4 regions of the Jejuibacter sp. L23 genome follow, and region 4 is predicted to be linked to each of the others. Evidence: predicted binding sites of a transcription regulator. Region 4 holds the regulator's gene; each other region holds the start of a gene.

Region 1 (4,503 bases), 1.5 Mb from region 4:
GCAAACCCCGCACTCCTTCTGAACTGCATCAACACCGCTGCATCAACTGGCGCTGGCCAGGGCAGATACACCCTTATCAGTGGGAGTTTCAGCGCGATAGTGGCTGGTTCCGGGTGGCGGTTAACGGCCCTTTGATCGTCAACGATCTCCGGGCGATGCTCGACGCTGCCGTCAACGGCGTTGGCATCGCCTTTAGCGTTGAAGCCTGGGCGACGCCGCTAATCCGCGAGGGGCGTCTGGTCACCATGCTCGAACCCTGGTGCGCGCCGTTCGACGGCTTTTATTTCTGCTATCCGCGCCAGAGGCACCACCTGGCCGCCATGCGGGCATTCATCGACTTCCTGAAGCAACATGTCAGGTAAAACGCCTGATTATATACATCTGACTTCATAATCTATGAAGTTTCCCGCCGATTATTCTTGCTGACTTAATCCATAGACTGCTCTTCGTGAACAGGGCGCATGCCCGATCGCCATCAACAGAAGGAATGACCATGAACGATATATCCAACAAAGTCGTCCTGATAACGGGAGCCAGCAGCGGTATTGGCGCAGCTACGGCACGCCATCTTGCCGGTTCAGGGGCCAGATTAATGCTGGGCGCGCGGCGCGGCGACCGCCTGGAACAACTGGTAAGCGAGATTCGCGAAGCGGGCGGCGAAGCCGACTTTCGCGAACTGGACGTTACCGACATTGAATCGATGCAGGCCTTTGTCGCCGCGGCGCGGGAAAGCTATGGCTGTATCGACGTGATAATCAACAATGCCGGTGTGATGCCACTATCGAAGCTGGAGGCACTCAAGCTCGACGAGTGGAACAGGATGATCGACGTTAACATCCGCGGCGTGCTCCACGGTATCGCAGCGGCACTTCCCCTCATGCAAAGCCAGGGCTCAGGGCAGGTCATCAACCTGTCGTCGATCGGCGGCCATAGCGTAGTACCGACGGCTGCGGTCTATTCCGCCACCAAGTTTGCCGTTATGGCTATTTCCGAAGGTTTGCGTCAGGAGGTCGGCGGCAATATTCGCGTTAGCGTTATCAGTCCGGGAGTGACCGAATCCGAACTGGCGGATACCATCACCGATGCCTCCGCCCGTGAGGCCATGAAGTCGTTCCGTGCCGGTGCGATGCCGGCAGAAGCTATCGCCCGTGCCATCGCCTTTGCCATTGCGCAACCGCCCGATGTCGATGTCAGCGAAATCATCGTGCGGCCAACGGCAAGCCCGTACTGATTTCTCCTGCCAATAAAAAACCCCGGCGTCCGGAGACGTCGGGGTTTGTTAGCTGCGAGCGCTTTATCAGGCTTCGATCGCGGCTCGCAGCTTTTTCATCGCGTTCTTTTCAAGCTGACGCACACGTTCGGCGGAAACGCCGTAGCAGTCGGCCAGTTCCTGCAGCGTGCTCTTGTTGTCTTCATCGAGCCAGCGGGCGCGAATAATATGCTGGCTACGCTCGTCCAGACCCTGCATCGCGTCAGAGAGCTTATCCGCGGCGTGCTCTTCCCAGTTATCATCCTCAATACCATCGGCAAAGTTCGAGGTTTTGTCCTGCAAAAAGAGCACCGGCGCCATCGGCTGGCCGTCGTGGGAATCATCGTCGGACGGCATATCGAACGTCATGTCCTGGGCCGCCATTCGCGACTCCATTTCACGCACGTCCTTACTGCTGACGCCCAGTTCCCTGGCCACCATCTCGACTTCGTCCTGATTAAACCAGCCAAGACGCTGCTTGGTTTTACGCAGGTTGAAGAACAGCTTGCGCTGGGCTTTGGTGGTCGCCACTTTAACGATACGCCAGTTGCGCAGCACATACTCGTGGATCTCCGCCTTGATCCAGTGAACGGCGAAAGAGACCAGACGCACCCCGACCTCCGGGTTAAAGCGGCGCACCGCTTTCATCAGGCCGATATTCCCTTCCTGGATCAGGTCCGCCTGCGGCAGGCCATAGCCGGCATAGTTACGAGCGATATGAACAACAAAGCGCAGGTGGGACAGGATCAGCTTCTTAGCTGCTTCCAGATCGCCCTGGTAATGCAGCCTTTCAGCAAGCGCCCGCTCTTCCTCAGCCGACAACATCGGCCAGGCATTGGCGGCCCGGATATAAGACTCCAGGTTACCCACCGGGGCTAAAGCTAAATTTTGCATCTCGTTGGTCATTCAAATCCTCACAATTCTTTTTTACTCCGCGTCGTCCCCATCAGGCAACGCCGCTCCGGAGCGACATTTGCTGTTGCGAGCATACGCGCTTCAGTAACATCAGACAGTGATTTTATCCACAAGTTCAATGTCGAATTGTGAATAAGAATATCAAAAAAATGTGACGATGCTATGAAAGCGCAGGCAGGGGGTAGAAAGAGTCAACATACTGCTCATTCCCTGCTGACGGGATCTCGCAAGCAGGGAATGAGTATACCAGAGATTTATCAGTCAGGGGTAAAGTGACGTAAATGTTGCACAGTGGCAAGCCAGGCTGCCACCCAACCAATCATCGAGGAGACCAGTAGCAGCAGCAGACACTCGTCGAATGACAGGCCGCTGAGTTCGAACTTAGTACCAAACACCCGGGCCACTTCGCTAACGGCAGACGAAAGCCGCAGCACCAGCACCTCTGACAGAATCAACGACAGAAAAGCGCCGCTAAAGCCCAGCAGCGCCCCGCCGTACAGGAAGGGACGCAGAATAAAGCCGTCGGTGGCGCCAATCAGCTTCTGCACGTTGATCGTGTCGCGGCGGGCGAAGATGCTCAACCGCACGCTGTTGCCGATAACCAGGAACACTGCGGCGACCATCAGCACGCCGATCATTGCCGCCACGCGGCCCACCAGTCCGGTCAGCGCCGCCAGCCGGGCAAACCAGCTGTCGTCCATACGCACTTCATCAATTCCCTGAACCCGGGAAATTCTGTCACGTAGCGTATTCAGCGAATCGGTCCCCTGGAAGTCTACCTTCGGCTCCACCACCGCCACGGCCGGTAGCGGGTTTTCTTCCAGCATATCCAGCGCGCCGCCAAAGCCGGACCAGTTACGGAATTCTCCCAGGGCTTCGTCTCTGGAGAGGTAGTTCACCTTCTCTACCCCCTCTTCGCTCTGAATCTGCGCCACCACCTGCTGGGCTGCGCTATCATCCAGCGTCTTATCCATATAAACGGTGATTTGCGGAGAGGGATAATACTGGGTCGCCGCATGGTTCACATTTTTGTACACCATGTAGCAGACGCTCGGCAGCGTCAGGGAGATGGCAATCACCATCACTGTCAGAAAGGTGGCGAAGGGTTTATCCCGCAGATCCTGCAGGGCTCCCTGCCAGGCATAGCGAAACTGTTCGTTAACGCCGCCCTTCACGCCCTTGCGCCTTGGCTGGGAGGAACGATTACCGCCACTACTGACCCGCTGTTTCGCCAGGCGGCCCAGTTCGCCCAGTCGACCGGAGGATTTCCCGCCGCGCGGGTTCCGGCTGTTAAATTGCTTGATCCTGGATACCAGCTTGCGTCTATTCACCGGCGGCGCCTCCGTGCAGATGTCCTTCGCTCAGGTTCAGCACCCGATACGGGCACCGTGAAATCAGCGCAAGGTCGTGGGTCGCCATCAGCACCGTGACCCCTACGCGGTTAAACTCCTCGAACAGGCGCAGAATGCCTTCCGACAGGGCGCCGTCCAGGTTACCGGTCGGTTCATCCGCCAGCAACACGGCGGGCTTATTCACCACGGCGCGGGCGATGCCCACCCGCTGTTGTTCACCACCGGAAAGCTGAATAGGAAAACTTTTCGCTTTGTCGAGCAGCCCGACCTTGTCCAGCGCCGCGCTGACGCGGCGGCGAATATCTTCACCGCTGGCACCCGCAATAATCAGCGGGATCGCCACGTTGTCATATACGGTACGGTCCATTAACAGGTGGTGGTCCTGGAAAATCATGCCGATCTGACGTCGCAGGAAGGGAACCTCACGCGCTTTCAGGCGGCTGATATCATGGCCGCCAAACCAGATCTGGCCAGCGCTGGGACGTTCAATGCCGCAAATCAGCTTTAACAGGGTGCTTTTCCCGGCCCCTGAGTGGCCGGTCAGAAACGCCATCTCGCCCTGTCGCAGATGGAAAGAGACGCCCTGCAGCGCTTTCCTCCCGCCGCGATAGGCCTTGCTGACTTGTTCAAAGCGAATCATAGTCAATCCTCTCGGGCAAACAGTGCCTCAATAAAATCGTCCGCGTTGAAGGGACGTAAATCTTCAATCCGCTCACCGACGCCGATGTAGCGAATCGGAATACCAAACTGGTCCGCCACAGAGAAGATGACTCCCCCTTTCGCGGTCCCATCCAGTTTGGTCAGGGTGATGCCAGTCAGGCCCACTGCTTCATGGAACAGTTTCGCCTGGCTAACGGCGTTCTGGCCGGTGCTGGCATCAATGGTGAGCATAACCTCATGGGGCGCCTCTTCGTCCAGCTTTTTCATCACCCGCACGATCTTCTTAAGCTCTTCCATCAGGTGCGCCTTGTTCTGCAAACGCCCTGC
Region 2 (4,503 bases), 620 kb from region 4:
CGTCCCGGAGGTCGGGTGCTGTTCAGCACTCTGTGCGACGGCTCGCTGCCGGAGCTGCATCAGGCGTGGCGGGCGGTGGATAGCCAGCGCCACGCCAATCGCTTCCTGACCGCCGGGCAGATTGCGCGTGCGGCTGACGCGCCCGGTATGCGCTGGTTCTGCGAGACGGTCAGGCTGCATTTTGCCGATCCGCTCAGCGCCATGCGTTCGCTTAAGGGCATTGGTGCCACCCATCTGCACGACGGCCGTACCGCCCGAACCCTGACCCGCAGCCAGCTTAAGGCGCTGACCCTGGCCTGGCCGCAACATGAGGGGCAATTTCCTCTGAGTTATCAACTGTTTTATGGAGTGATCGAGAAGTGACTAAGCGCTGGTTTGTAACCGGAACCGATACCGAAGTGGGAAAAACCGTCGCCAGCTGCGCGCTGTTACAGGCCGCCGCCCGGGCGGGCTGGCGCACGGCGGGCTATAAACCGGTGGCGTCCGGAAGCCGGATGACCCGTGAAGGGATACGTAATGGCGATGCTCTGGCCCTGCAGCGTCACAGTACCCTGACGCTGGACTATGCCCAGGTGAATCCGCTGGCGTTTCTGGAGCCGACCTCGCCGCATATCGTCAGCACAGAAGAGGGCAGGCCTATTGAATTCAGCCAGCTTTCCGCCGGGCTGCGTGTTCTGGAGCAGCAGGCTGACTGGGTACTGGTGGAAGGTGCCGGGGGCTGGTTTACGCCACTGTCTGAACGCCGCTATTTTTCCGACTGGGTCGTGGAAGAGCAACTGCCGGTCATTCTGGTGGTGGGGATTAAGCTTGGCTGCATCAACCATGCGCTGCTGACCGCCGCCGCGGTGCAGAGCGCCGGGCTGCGGCTGGCGGGCTGGGTCGCCAATAATGTTCAGCAACCCGGCCGCCGCCATGCGGAATACCTTGCCACGCTGCGCGAGCGGTTGCCCGCGCCGATGCTTGGCGAGATCCCCTGGCTTACGGATCCTGCCGTACCTGGCGACCGGTGGCTCGATCTGACCCTGCTTGACGCCTAAGGCGCCATCCAGCCCAGTAGTCGTTCATCCAGTTGACCTGGCCTGCCCTGGGCCAGGTTACGGCCGCGATGCAGTAGACAGAAACGATCCGCCACTTTGCGGATGAACGACAGGCTGCACTCGGCCATCAGAATCGTCATTCCAAACTCCTGAACCAGCCGTTTCACCAGCAGCGCCATCTCTTCCAGCGGCGTTTGCGGGTGTGCGCTCAGGGGCTCATCCAGAATCAGCAGCCGTGGAGCAGTGACCAGCGCCAGAGCTAACGACAGCTGCTGTTGCAGCACACCAGGCAGCGCGCTGGCGCGCAGATGTCGGATGGCATAAAGCGCCGGAAACAGGGTGTCGATCAGCGGCGGAATGGCGCGGGGAGCGGTATTCACCGCTCTGTGCGCGATATGCAGATTCTCCTCGACCGAAAGCTGAGTAAACAGCCGCCGACCCTGGGGCAGGTAGCCAATGCCCAGTGCCGCCCTGCGTGCGACCGACATATTACGCAAATCCTCCGGCGGACCACCGGGGGCATGCCAGAGCAGGGTGCCGCTCTGTACCGGCAGGTGGCCGGTGATACAGTTGGCCAGGGTGGTTTTACCCGCGCCCGGCTCGCCTAACAGACAGGTGCACTCTCCCGGCGCCAGCTCCAGATCCACATTCCATAATACGTGGCGCTCACCGTAAAACTGATTCACTGCGCGTACACTCAACATGGCTCACTCCTCCGCCTGGGTTATCGGCCACCGCGTGCGCGGCTATCAGGAACCACTGCAAATCGCTTGCCAGCTATTTCAATGAGCGGAAAGAGCAGACACCCGCTAAAAAAACGGATAAAACGCTGCAATGCAGAGTTTTACTCTGCTGGCTGGGGCGTCAGCCTGCACTTCACCGGTGCCGGGGGGCTCGCCCTTTTGGTGCAGAAAGGGGACTTTATGGTGCCAGACTGGAATGTGCCTCGGACGGTTTAAGAGAGAAAAAAAAGCGCAAAACTTTTTTTTGCGGCCTGACACACACAAATCAGGGCTTTTGGACAGACGGCATGGTCTGTGGGCCTGGAGCAGTTATCCACTATTCCTGTGGATAACCTTGTGCATTAGAGTTAGAAAACCTGCGGTAAGCAAGAAAAGACGCGGTCCGCGCCTGAATTGGTGTCAAAGCCGCCTTTATTTAAAAATTAATTTATTTCAACGAGTTAAATAAAATCAATCCTTGTCATAAAACTGCCATCTCAGGAAATAAAACTTTCATCGCCTTGCTTGACAAATGTTAAAATTTACCCGCTCTCTGGGGATAACCGAAATCGCCAGGTTAAATCATCCGATGCGGCGGCCAAACGGCAGATTTTTACCGGTGAATCGGTGTGAGGAGGGGGAGGTGAATAGCAGGTTACTGTGTTTTCATCCAGCTATTGTGATTGGCAAAAGCCGCCATGGCGAGTAAAATTACTCTCCGGCTTGCACACTTCTTCACCACCAGGTAGCCCGCCATGAGCAAAGCGTTAAAACTCCACTCCGCCTTCCAACCTTCCGGCGACCAGCCTGATGCCATTAAACGCCTCTGCGAGGGGCTGGATGACGGGCTGGCGCACCAGACTCTGCTGGGGGTAACCGGCTCGGGGAAAACCTTCACTATTGCCAACGTCATCGCGAATTTGCAGCGCCCCACCATGGTGCTGGCGCCGAACAAAACCCTGGCGGCGCAGCTGTATGGCGAAATGAAGGAGTTCTTCCCGGAAAACGCGGTGGAGTATTTCGTCTCTTATTACGATTACTATCAGCCCGAAGCTTACGTGCCCAGCTCCGATACCTTTATTGAAAAAGATGCCTCTGTGAACGAGCACATCGAGCAGATGCGACTGTCGGCCACCAAAGCGCTGCTGGAGCGGCGCGATGTGGTGGTGGTGGCATCGGTATCCGCTATCTATGGTCTGGGCGATCCCGACCTCTACCTGAAGATGATGCTGCATCTGACCGTCGGGATGCTGGTGGATCAGCGTTCGATTCTGCGGCGTCTGGCGGAGCTGCAATACACCCGTAACGATCAGGCGTTCCAGCGCGGCACCTTCCGGGTGCGCGGCGAGGTTATCGATATCTTCCCGGCGGAATCCGACGAGATAGCGCTGCGGGTGGAGCTGTTCGATGACGAAGTGGAGCGGCTGTCGCTGTTCGATCCGCTGACCGGCCACGTGGAGTCCACGGTGCAGCGCTACACCATCTACCCCAAAACCCACTATGTGACGCCGCGCGAGCGCATCATCCAGGCGATGGAAGAGATCAAAGTCGAACTGGCCGATCGCCGCAAAGTGCTACTGGCTAACGATAAACTGCTGGAAGAGCAGCGCCTGAGCCAGCGTACTCAGTTCGATCTGGAGATGATGAACGAGCTGGGCTACTGCTCGGGCATCGAAAACTACTCACGCTATCTTTCCGGGCGCGGCCCGGGCGAGCCGCCGCCGACCCTGTTCGACTATCTGCCCGCAGACGGACTGCTGGTGGTGGATGAATCCCACGTGACCATTCCCCAGATTGGCGGCATGTTCCGCGGTGACCGGGCGCGTAAAGAGACCCTGGTGGAGTACGGTTTTCGGCTGCCGTCGGCGTTGGATAACCGCCCGCTGAAATTTGAAGAGTTCGAGGCGCTGGCGCCCCAGACCATCTACGTTTCCGCGACGCCGGGCAATTACGAGATGGAAAAATCCGGCGGCGATGTGATCGATCAGGTGGTGCGGCCTACCGGCCTGCTGGATCCGATGATCGAGGTCCGACCGGTAGCGACTCAGGTGGACGATCTGCTGTCGGAGATCCGTCAACGTGCCGCACGCAACGAACGGGTGCTGGTGACCACCCTGACCAAACGCATGGCGGAAGACCTGACCGAATATCTGGAAGAGCACGGGGAGCGGGTACGCTATCTGCATTCGGATATCGATACCGTGGAGCGGATGGAGATTATTCGCGACCTGCGACTGGGCGAATTCGATGTGCTGGTGGGGATCAACCTGCTGCGAGAGGGGCTGGATATGCCGGAAGTCTCGCTGGTGGCGATTCTTGATGCCGATAAAGAGGGCTTCCTGCGTTCAGAACGCTCCCTGATTCAGACCATTGGCCGCGCTGCGCGTAACGTTAACGGCCAGGCGATTCTGTACGGCGATAAGATTACTCCTTCCATGGCGAAGGCGATTGGCGAAACCGAACGCCGTCGCGAGAAGCAGCAGCGCTATAACGAAGAGCACGGCATTGTGCCCCAGGGGCTTAACAAGAAGGTGGTGGATATTCTGGCGCTGGGCCAGGGGCTGGCGCGCACCAAAGCGAAGGGACGCGGTCGCGGTCGGGCGGCCGCAGTGCCGGAAGCGGCAGAGATGACGCCGAAGGCGCTGCAGCAGAAGATTCAGCAACTGGAAGAGCAGATGATGCAGCACGCCCGGGATCTGGAGTTCGAAGAGGCGGCGGCATTGCGCGACCAGATTCACCAGCTG
Region 3 (4,503 bases), 1.9 Mb from region 4:
GGGGTTTTTCCAGGGCATTGGGCCTCCGCAGAATCAGCCTCTGGATGATATAGCAGATTCAGCGCTCCGCTACCAGCCGCACCAGCTCTTCGTCGTTATCATCCTGAACCAGTACGGGCGCATCCTTTTCAGGTTCATTGGCCTCGCACAGACGACGCAGCAGCGCGTTTTGTCGCTTCTGCTGTTCGAGCAGCGCTTCAAGCAACGCGACCTGCTCGCTGGCCCTGACGCTTGCGCGATTAACAAAAAACCACACCACCAGACCAATCACCAGCATCAGTCCGGAGACCGCCAGCGAGGCCACATTTAACGTATTCATGAGTTCATTCATTTAACCACCTCAAACAAACCCGGATTCTACCGCGGGTCTGCCCGGGACACCACCGGCGCAAGCGCCCTTACTCGCTACCAGGGGATAAATTTATTCACAACGCAAATACCGTTAAAGAATGGTTCATCCTGATCGCACATGGCGTTCAGCATCTGTGTCCACATCAGCAGGCAGGCTATCAGGACGACTATCAGGATGATCCACCAGTATTTTCTCACAGCGACTCCATTGTTGTCGGGCAGGGTATGCTACCATCCTGGCATCGCCAGGTTAAACCAAACTTCACTCATTCAGCGTTTCCTTTAGGAATCATCAGATTGTTAAGATCTGCCCGCTGTTTTACCCTGGCTTTCGCAAATCAATATCAAATAAGAGGGAATTAATGCGCATCCTGATTCGTATCATTATTGTGCTGGCGCTCATCTGGATTGGCTTACTACTGAGCGGCTATGGGGTGCTTATCGGCAGCAAGGAGAACGCTGCTGGGCTGGGACTACAGTGTAAATATCTGACCGCCCGCAGCACTCAGACCGTTCAGTACGTTCACACCGACAGCGGTATCATCGGCATTACGGACTGCCCGGTACTGCGCAAGACCGGCGACGCGGTCGACGACGGCAAATAAGCGATTACGGCCCCGCCAGGGGCGGGGCCGTAATTATCAGAACGGATAGTCGTGATAGCCCTGTTGTTCGGAGATATTGCGTGCGGCGCGATGCAACATCGCCACATACTCATGCAGTTTTTCTTCAGAGAAACGTAAAGTCGGGAACGAAATACTCAGTCCGGCAATCACCACGCCGAAACGGTCGAATACCGGCACCGCAATACAGCGCAACCCCTCTTCCTGTTCCTCATTATCTTCCCCGTAACCCAGTCTTTTCACCGTATCCAGAACCGGCAGCAGCTCTTCGGTGCTACCAACGGTACGTGATGTGCTGCGGGTATACTCAATGTGCGAGAGGATTTCCTTTACCTCGTCGCGATCGCGCCAGGCCAGCAGCACCTTCCCAATAGCGGTACTGTGCAGCGGGTTCCGGCGACCAATACGCGAATACATACGCAGGTTATACATGGAGTCGATTTTGTGGATGTAGACAATGCTGTCTTCATCCAGCGCCCCCAAATGGATGGTCTCTTTGGTCTGACGCGACAGCTCGCGCATCTGAATGTCGGCACTGCGAATCAGATCGACATTCTGCAGCGAGCGGGCACCCAGCTCAAAAAGCTTCAGAGTCAGAGAATACTTTTCCGACTCGCCTTCCTGAGCGACGTAACCCAGCGACTTCATGGTCTGCAAAAAGCGGTATACCGTGCTTTTCGACATCATTACGCGCTGCGACAGCTCGGTTATCCCTATTTCGCGTTCTTCGCCCAACGCCTGAAGAATACCGAATACCTTCAGTACGGAAGAGACCGAATCCGGCTGCTTATCCAAGTCTGCGACTGCCATTAATCACCTCGGCGCAATTTGTTTTATAAAAATCAGAACTGGTTTTTAGTATAATTTGACCACCCGCGTGCCGCAATCGCTGTGCGCCAGTTTCGTTACAAATCTGCGACATTCAGCTGCACCATCGATGATAAACTGGTCGCTTTATTAAACTTTTTGCCACTAATCCGTCATTTTATGGAAAACTCCCCCGCAGACGGCATGCCGCTGCCCCAACGCTACGGCGCTATTATCACCATCGCTCTGGGTATTATGATGTCGGTGCTGGATGGCGCGATTGCTAATGTAGCGCTGCCGACGCTCTCCCAGGAACTGCAGGCCAGCCCGGCCAGCACCATCTGGGTGGTCAATGCCTATCAGATGGCGATTATGGTGTCGCTACTGTCATTCTCTTTTTTAGGCGATATGGTCGGCTACCGGCGTATCTACCGCTACGGGCTAGCGCTGTTTAGCCTGACGTCGCTGATGTGTGCCCTTTCCCCTACGCTGGAATGGCTGATTGCCGCCCGCATCCTTCAGGGCTTTAGCGCAGCGGCGGTAATGAGCGTGAATACCGCGCTGATTCGCCTGATCTATCCCCGCGCCCAACTGGGACGCGGGCTCGCCATTAACGCGTTGATCGTGGCGGTCTCCGCCGCCGCTGGCCCCACCGTGGCCGCGGCGATTCTGTCGGTCGCTACCTGGCACTGGCTGTTTCTGATTAACCTGCCCATCGGCGTTGTGGGACTGATTCTGGCGCTGCGCTGGCTACCAGCCAACACCGAAAAACAGCGTCAGCGCTTCGATCTGCCCAGCGCGCTGATGAACGCCCTGACCTTTGGCCTGCTGATCGGCGCCCTGAGCGGCTTCGCGCAGGGACAGCCGCCGCTGCTGGTTGCCGGTGAGTGTATCGCGCTGTTGATTATCGGTACGCTCTTTGTGCGCCGCCAGCTGCGCCTGGAAGTGCCGTTACTGCCAGTGGACCTGCTACGTATTCCGATTTTTTCGCTATCGATGGCGACCTCTATCTGTTCGTTTACCGCACAGATGCTGGCGCTGGTCGCCCTGCCGTTCTGGATGCAAGGGGTGCTGGGACGCAGCGAAGTGGAGACAGGGTTGCTGCTGACCCCCTGGCCTATCGCGACTATGCTGGTGGCGCCTGTGGCCGGAAGACTGATCGAACATGTCCATGCCGGACTGCTGGGTGCGCTGGGGCTGTTGCTGTTTACCGCCGGGCTGGCGGCGCTGGCGCTACTTACGGATACCCCTGGCGATATGGATATCATCTGGCGTATGGCGCTGTGCGGCGTCGGATTTGCGCTGTTCCAGTCGCCGAATAACCATACCCTTATATCCAGCGCTCCACATAACCGCAGCGGCGGTGCCAGCGGGATGCTGGGCACCGCGCGTCTGACCGGTCAGAGCATCGGAGCCGCGCTGGTAGCGCTGATGTTTAACCTGTTTAACGACAGCGGTACCCAGTCCGCCCTCTGGCTGGCGGCCGCTTTTGCCTGTATAGCGGCAATCATCAGCAGCCTGCGCCTGAGTCAGCCCCGCAGTCGCGCATAAATAACCTGACCGCCGCGAGCGCGCTCGCGGCTAAGCCGCTTTTTTATCAATAATCGAACTGGCGATAGTAGCGTCGAATATTCAGGTCGTGTCCGGTCTGCTGTTCGAAGTGCGCCGCCAGGCGATCCACCAGCAGCGTTGAGACCACGCAGGGCGCCACAATCCAGCGAAACTCATCATCGATGCCTGCCAGCGGGAACGCCTGCGGATCGATTACCTCCAGGCAGTCGGTGATTTTCGCGGCAAAGCGCTCAACCCGCTGGTCCAGCGCCCGACAGGCCCCCTCGCCCTTCACCAGAAACAGCGGCATCGGTTTTTCCAGCAGCTCCAGGGTGCCGTGGAAAAACTCCGCCGACGAGACCGATTTGGTGCGCTTCCACTGCATCTCCTCAAGAATGCACATCGAAAACAGATACACCTCGCCCCACATCTCAGCTCCGCCCACCCACATCATGTAGTCGGCATCATGATATTTAGCGGCAAGTGTGGCGGCGCGCCCGTCAAACTGGCGCTTGGCCTGCAGCAGACCTTCCGGCAGGCGTTCCAACTGGCTGGCGAAGCGCTCCCACTGCGGAAATTCATCATTCAAGGCCACCAGGCGGAAGAACAGCCAGTAGAGCAGCATGTACTCAAACTCGACGCCATTTTTATGGCGCATGGGTATATGCCATGAGGCCGCCCGGGCCAGCGGCGAGTCGGCGTTTTTGGTTACCGCCACCACCCGAATCCCCTGGGCCTTGCACCATTCGGCCACGGCGACCGACTCTTTGGTATCGCCAGATTTTGATAGGGTGATAACCACCGAGTCCCGGGTCAGCTGGCGATGGCCCCTGGCCATCAGTTCAGCCGCCTGCTCGGTAAATACCGGTCGCGTGGTCATCACTTTAGCGAACTCATTAACCGCCATCATCGGCGCCAGCGAGCCACCCACCGAGGCGAAAAAGAGGTTACGGTACCCGTCCCGGTGAATTTCATCGGCAACCTGTTGCGCCACCTCGCGCGCGGCGATAATTTCCCGGGCGCTGGTCTGGTACTCATCCTGATTAAATCCCAACATCGTCACTCTCTCCTGCAGGTTAGATTTTGCTTTTCAGTACGCGGTCAAAGTCATCAAAAATGCGCACGCTTAAATCGATGCCTTTCAGCGCCGCCGTGCGCCAGGCCAGAATCT
Region 4 (4,503 bases):
AGAATTTCGCCGCTGTCGCAGCGCGCCAGCTCCACTCTGGGGGCCTGGAGCTTGCCGTCTGCCAGACCCCGGGCGCGGTTCTGGCTCCAGAAGGCGCGATACGCCACGCCCCGTACTTCAAATTCCACCTCTGCCAGACAGTCGGCGCAGTCCCGGGTCATCAGCTCATTCTGGGTCTGGGAGATACTGCTCAGGCGCGGCGTTTTGTGATACAGCGCCAGGCAGATGGCATCCAGAAGGGTGGTCTTCCCGGCGCCGGTGGGGCCGGTAATGGCAAACAGGCCGTTGCTGACGAAGGGCTCGGCGCTGAAATCAATTTTCCATTCGCCGCGCAGTGAGTTCAGATTGCGCAGGCGCAGGGTTAAAATTTTCATGCTTCATCCTCCTGATGCAGGGCTTCCTGGATTTGACCAAACAACAGGCGCAGCCGCGCTTCCCGTTCAGGCTCCAGCCCTTCCTGCGCCAGGCGGCGACTAAAGACATCGTCCACGCTCAGTTCGCTCAGGGTTTCTTTATGCTGGTTATCGATAGCCCGCTGGCGCTGTTCGCGGCTGCGGCGAATCAGTATCACCTCCAGCGGCAGATCTTCCGTCAACTGGCGGATGTGGCGCTGCATATCGTGCAGGTATTCGTCGGTGGTGACTTCAATATCCAGCCAGGTGACCGGTTGTTCAGGAGCGTCGCGCCAGATGCTGAGCTGCTGTTCAATCTCTGCCAGCGAGCCCTTGATTAGCGCCAGCGGTTGGGTGACGGGCACCGGTAGTGCTTTGATTTCGGTAAGGGCGGCGTCTTCAAAGCTGACCAGACTGACGCTCTTCTCTTTGCCGGTTTCGTCAAAGCTCAGGGCAATGGGAGATCCGCTGTAACGCACGTGTGCCATGCCGCCCACGCTCTGGGGGCGGTGGATATGGCCCAGGGCGATGTAGTCGGCAGGCGGAAAATTCTGGGCAGGAAAGGCGTCCAGGCTGCCGATATAGATATCGCGTACCGAATCGCTGGTGGTGACGCCGACGGCGGTCAGATGGCCGGTGGCGATAATGGGCAAATCGCGCTGGCCGCGTAGCGCCAGTGCCTTCTCGTGAACATGTTGATAGTGCTGGCTGATAGCCTCCAGCAACGAGAGCTGTTTGTCGCGGCCATCCTGCCCCGCCTGGCTCTGCAGCAGATCCCGCGGTCGCAAAAAAGGGATGGGACACAGAATGGCGCCGGGCGTGCCGTCGCGGCTTATGATCTCCAGCGGTTCATCGGTGGGGGTCGCCACCACGCAGGTGTTCAGACAGGCCAACAGTTCCCGGGACTCGTTCAGGGTGGCTACCGAATCATGGTTGCCCGCCAGAATATAGAGCGCGCAGCCGGTCTGCTGCAATCTGACCACAAAGCGGTTATACAGCTCGCGGGCGTAGCTGGGCGGCGAACCGGTATCGAAAATATCCCCCGCCACAATAATGGCGTCCGCCTGGTGATGTTCGGCCTGTGCCAGCAGCCAGTCGAGAAAGGCCTGATGTTCGGCAGCCCGGCTTTTGGTATAGAAATTCTGGCCGAGGTGCCAGTCAGAGGTGTGAATGATCCGCATAATCCCGGTTCCGGTGGCAAAAAAGCGTGAGGGGGATTATAAACAACCTGGAAGCCAGTGCGCCTCTTCTGTGACGGTATCCTGGAATGAGCGCGTCATTAAAGGGTCATGTTTTTCATAAATCTGTCATAAAAGTGACGCATAATGGCGCACATTACAAAATGGCAACCCGCACCCTCGCGACGAGGGCAAGAAAAAATCAGACAGGGCGAATGATGGCGCGACGTATTCTGGTGGTAGAAGATGAGGCTCCAATCCGTGAAATGGTCTGTTTCGTACTTGAGCAGAATGGTTTCCTGCCGCTTGAAGCGGAAGATTACGATGCCGCTGTGGCACGACTTAACGAACCCTGGCCTGACTTGATCCTGCTGGACTGGATGCTGCCTGGCGGTTCCGGGCTTCAGTTGATTAAGCACCTGAAGCGCCAGCCGATGACCCGGGATATTCCGGTAGTGATGCTCACCGCCCGGGGTGAAGAAGAAGACCGGGTGCGCGGACTGGAAACCGGCGCCGATGACTACATCACCAAACCCTTCTCTCCAAAAGAGCTGGTGGCGCGAATTAAGGCCGTGATGCGACGCATTTCGCCCATGGCGGTAGAAGAGCCTATCGAAATTGAAGGGCTAAGCCTCGATCCCACTTCTCACCGGGTGATGAACGGCGAGCGTCCGCTCGATATGGGTCCTACCGAATTTAAGCTTCTGCACTTCTTTATGACGCACCCCGAGCGGGTCTACAGCCGCGAGCAGCTTCTGAATCAGGTTTGGGGCACCAATGTGTACGTCGAGGACAGAACGGTGGATGTGCATATTCGTCGCCTGCGTAAGGTGCTGGAAAACAGCGGCCACGATCGCATGGTTCAGACGGTACGCGGCACTGGTTACCGTTTTTCTACCCGTTATTAATCTGTGATTCAGGAGTAAGCCCTTTGCTGGAACGGCTGTCGTGGAAAAGACTGGCCTTTGAGCTGGTCCTGTGTTGTCTGCCAGCGCTGCTGCTTGGCGCGCTGGTGGGGCACCTGCCGTGGTTTTTACTGGCTGCCGTGACGGGGCTTTTGATTTGGCACTTCCATAATTTGCTGCGGCTCTCCTGGTGGCTATGGGTGGATCGCAGCATGACGCCGCCGCCAGGGCGCGGTAGCTGGGAACCGCTGCTTTATGGACTGCATCAGATGCAGATGCGTAACAGGAAGAGGCGCAATGAGCTGGGAAGCCTGATCAAGCGCTTTCGCAGCGGCGCCGAATCACTGCCGGATGCGGTGGTGTTGACCACTGAAGAGGGGGCGATCTTCTGGTGTAATGGCCTGGCGCAGCAGTTGCTTAACCTGCGCTGGCCCGACGATAACGGCCAGAATATCCTGAACTTGCTGCGCTATCCCGAATTTAGCGACTACCTGAAGTTACGCGACTTTTCCCGCCCATTGAATCTGGTGCTGAACAGCGGCCGACATCTTGAATTCCGCGTGATGTCCTATAGCGATCGTCAGTGGCTGATAGTGGCCAGAGATGTGACCCAGATGCATCAACTGGAAGGGGCGAGGCGTAACTTTTTCGCCAACGTCAGCCATGAACTGCGCACGCCTCTGACGGTGCTCCAGGGCTATCTGGAGATGCTGCGTGAAGGCGAAGCGGATGGCGTGTTGCGTGATAAAGCGCTGTTAACCATGGAAGAGCAGACGCAGCGGATGGGCAGCCTGGTACAACAGTTGCTGACGCTGTCGCGGATTGAAGCTTCGCCCACCCTGGATCTGAGTGAAAGCGTGGATATTCCGGATATGCTGCGTCAGGTGGAGCAGGCCGCCCGCTCGTTGGGGCCGGATCATCAGTTCACTTTCGAGGTGGAGCCCGCCCTGAAGATTCGTGGCAATAGTGAACAGTTGCGCAGCGCCGTCTCGAATCTGGTCTATAACGCCATTAATCATACCCCCGCCGGATCGCATATCGCAGTGTGCTGGCAGCGGACGCCGCAAGGCGCGCGCTTTAGCGTGAGTGACGACGGTCCGGGAATTGCGGCCCACCATCTGCCGCGTCTGACGGAGCGTTTCTATCGGGTGGATAAAGCCCGTTCGCGCCAGAGCGGCGGTAGCGGCCTGGGGCTGGCTATCGTTAAACACGCCCTGAGCCACCATGATACCCGGCTGGAAGTGGAAAGCGTTCCCGGGCTGGGCAGCTGCTTTTCGTTCCAGATACCCGTCCGGTTGATTGATAATCGCACGGAGGGTTAACTCTCCCTTCGCCGCAGGGAATTAATGCCTGCGGCTGTTCGCTTTTTATTCGAATGATAAACCGGACTAAAGTTGAAGAATTGGTGCATCTGTCTGGATGTAATTATATGTTTAGTATATTACTCTGGTTTCAGGATCGCTTCTTGCCTTCAAACGCTATAAGCGTTTTAATTGGCCCCCATTATCGTCAGACTGACCAGAATTGCGTGGTATATCGATAAACAATTCTTCGCCACGCTTGTTGAGAAGCGTTTCTCACTGTCATTTTCTGATTAGACCGCTTTTTCACCACCCCGACGTGGCGAAAAATTTGCTAAAATCAACACCACATCCACAGGCAACTCGAATTTATGACCCATCGTTTAACTTCGCGTGACATCATCGCTCTGGGCTTTATGACCTTTGCGTTGTTCGTTGGCGCGGGCAACATTATCTTCCCGCCCATGGTTGGCTTACAGGCCGGCGAGCACGTCTGGTGGGCCTCTTTTGGCTTTCTGATTACCGCTGTTGGTCTGCCGGTGATGACCGTTGTAGCGCTGGCTCGGGTCGGCGGTGGAGTGGATAGCCTGAGCTCCCCCATTGGCCGCCGTGCCGGCATTCTGCTGGCAACCGTCTGCTATCTGGCCGTGGGACCGCTGTTTGCCACACCGCGTACCGCAACCGTCTCCTTTGAAGTCGGTATCGCGCCGCTGACCGGCAGTGGCGC

The links. Region 4 encodes PhoB, which activates phosphate uptake and scavenging genes when phosphate is short. Its sites were predicted from a motif close to CTGTCATAAAACTGNCNNAT; they were not measured.
Region 1: rpoH (RNA polymerase sigma factor RpoH) is a predicted target of PhoB. The motif match lies at 2,314-2,333, and genes of this name have one in related genera.
Region 2: uvrB (excinuclease ABC subunit UvrB) is a predicted target of PhoB. The motif match lies at 2,238-2,257, and genes of this name have one in related genera.
Region 3: kdgR (DNA-binding transcriptional regulator KdgR) is a predicted target of PhoB. The motif match lies at 1,866-1,885, and genes of this name have one in related genera.

The regions. Positions count from the first base shown of each region.
Region 1 is NZ_CP138199.1:4,893,270-4,897,772, forward strand. Features, by position in the region: gene SCU88_RS23420 (LysR family transcriptional regulator) at 1-362, shown strand, start outside; gene SCU88_RS23425 (SDR family oxidoreductase) at 488-1,231, shown strand; gene rpoH (RNA polymerase sigma factor RpoH) at 1,298-2,155, opposite strand; gene ftsX (permease-like cell division protein FtsX) at 2,422-3,495, opposite strand; gene ftsE (cell division ATP-binding protein FtsE) at 3,488-4,156, opposite strand; gene ftsY (signal recognition particle-docking protein FtsY) at 4,159-4,503, opposite strand, start outside.
Region 2 is NZ_CP138199.1:1,767,600-1,772,102, forward strand. Features, by position in the region: gene bioC (malonyl-ACP O-methyltransferase BioC) at 1-363, shown strand, start outside; gene bioD (dethiobiotin synthase) at 360-1,037, shown strand; gene SCU88_RS08145 (ABC transporter ATP-binding protein) at 1,034-1,741, opposite strand; gene uvrB (excinuclease ABC subunit UvrB) at 2,515-4,503, shown strand, end outside.
Region 3 is NZ_CP138199.1:3,066,470-3,070,972, forward strand. Features, by position in the region: gene SCU88_RS14230 (MBL fold metallo-hydrolase) at 1-18, opposite strand, end outside; gene SCU88_RS14235 (YebO family protein) at 59-331, opposite strand; gene SCU88_RS14240 (PhoP/PhoQ regulator MgrB) at 406-549, opposite strand; gene SCU88_RS14245 (YobH family protein) at 714-956, shown strand; gene kdgR (DNA-binding transcriptional regulator KdgR) at 993-1,784, opposite strand; gene SCU88_RS14255 (MFS transporter) at 1,962-3,332, shown strand; gene SCU88_RS14260 (SIS domain-containing protein) at 3,379-4,389, opposite strand; gene SCU88_RS14265 (SIS domain-containing protein) at 4,409-4,503, opposite strand, start outside.
Region 4 is NZ_CP138199.1:1,148,014-1,152,516, forward strand. Features, by position in the region: gene sbcC (exonuclease subunit SbcC) at 1-374, opposite strand, end outside; gene sbcD (exonuclease subunit SbcD) at 371-1,573, opposite strand; gene phoB (phosphate response regulator transcription factor PhoB) at 1,789-2,478, shown strand; gene phoR (phosphate regulon sensor histidine kinase PhoR) at 2,502-3,797, shown strand; gene brnQ (branched-chain amino acid transporter carrier protein BrnQ) at 4,148-4,503, shown strand, end outside.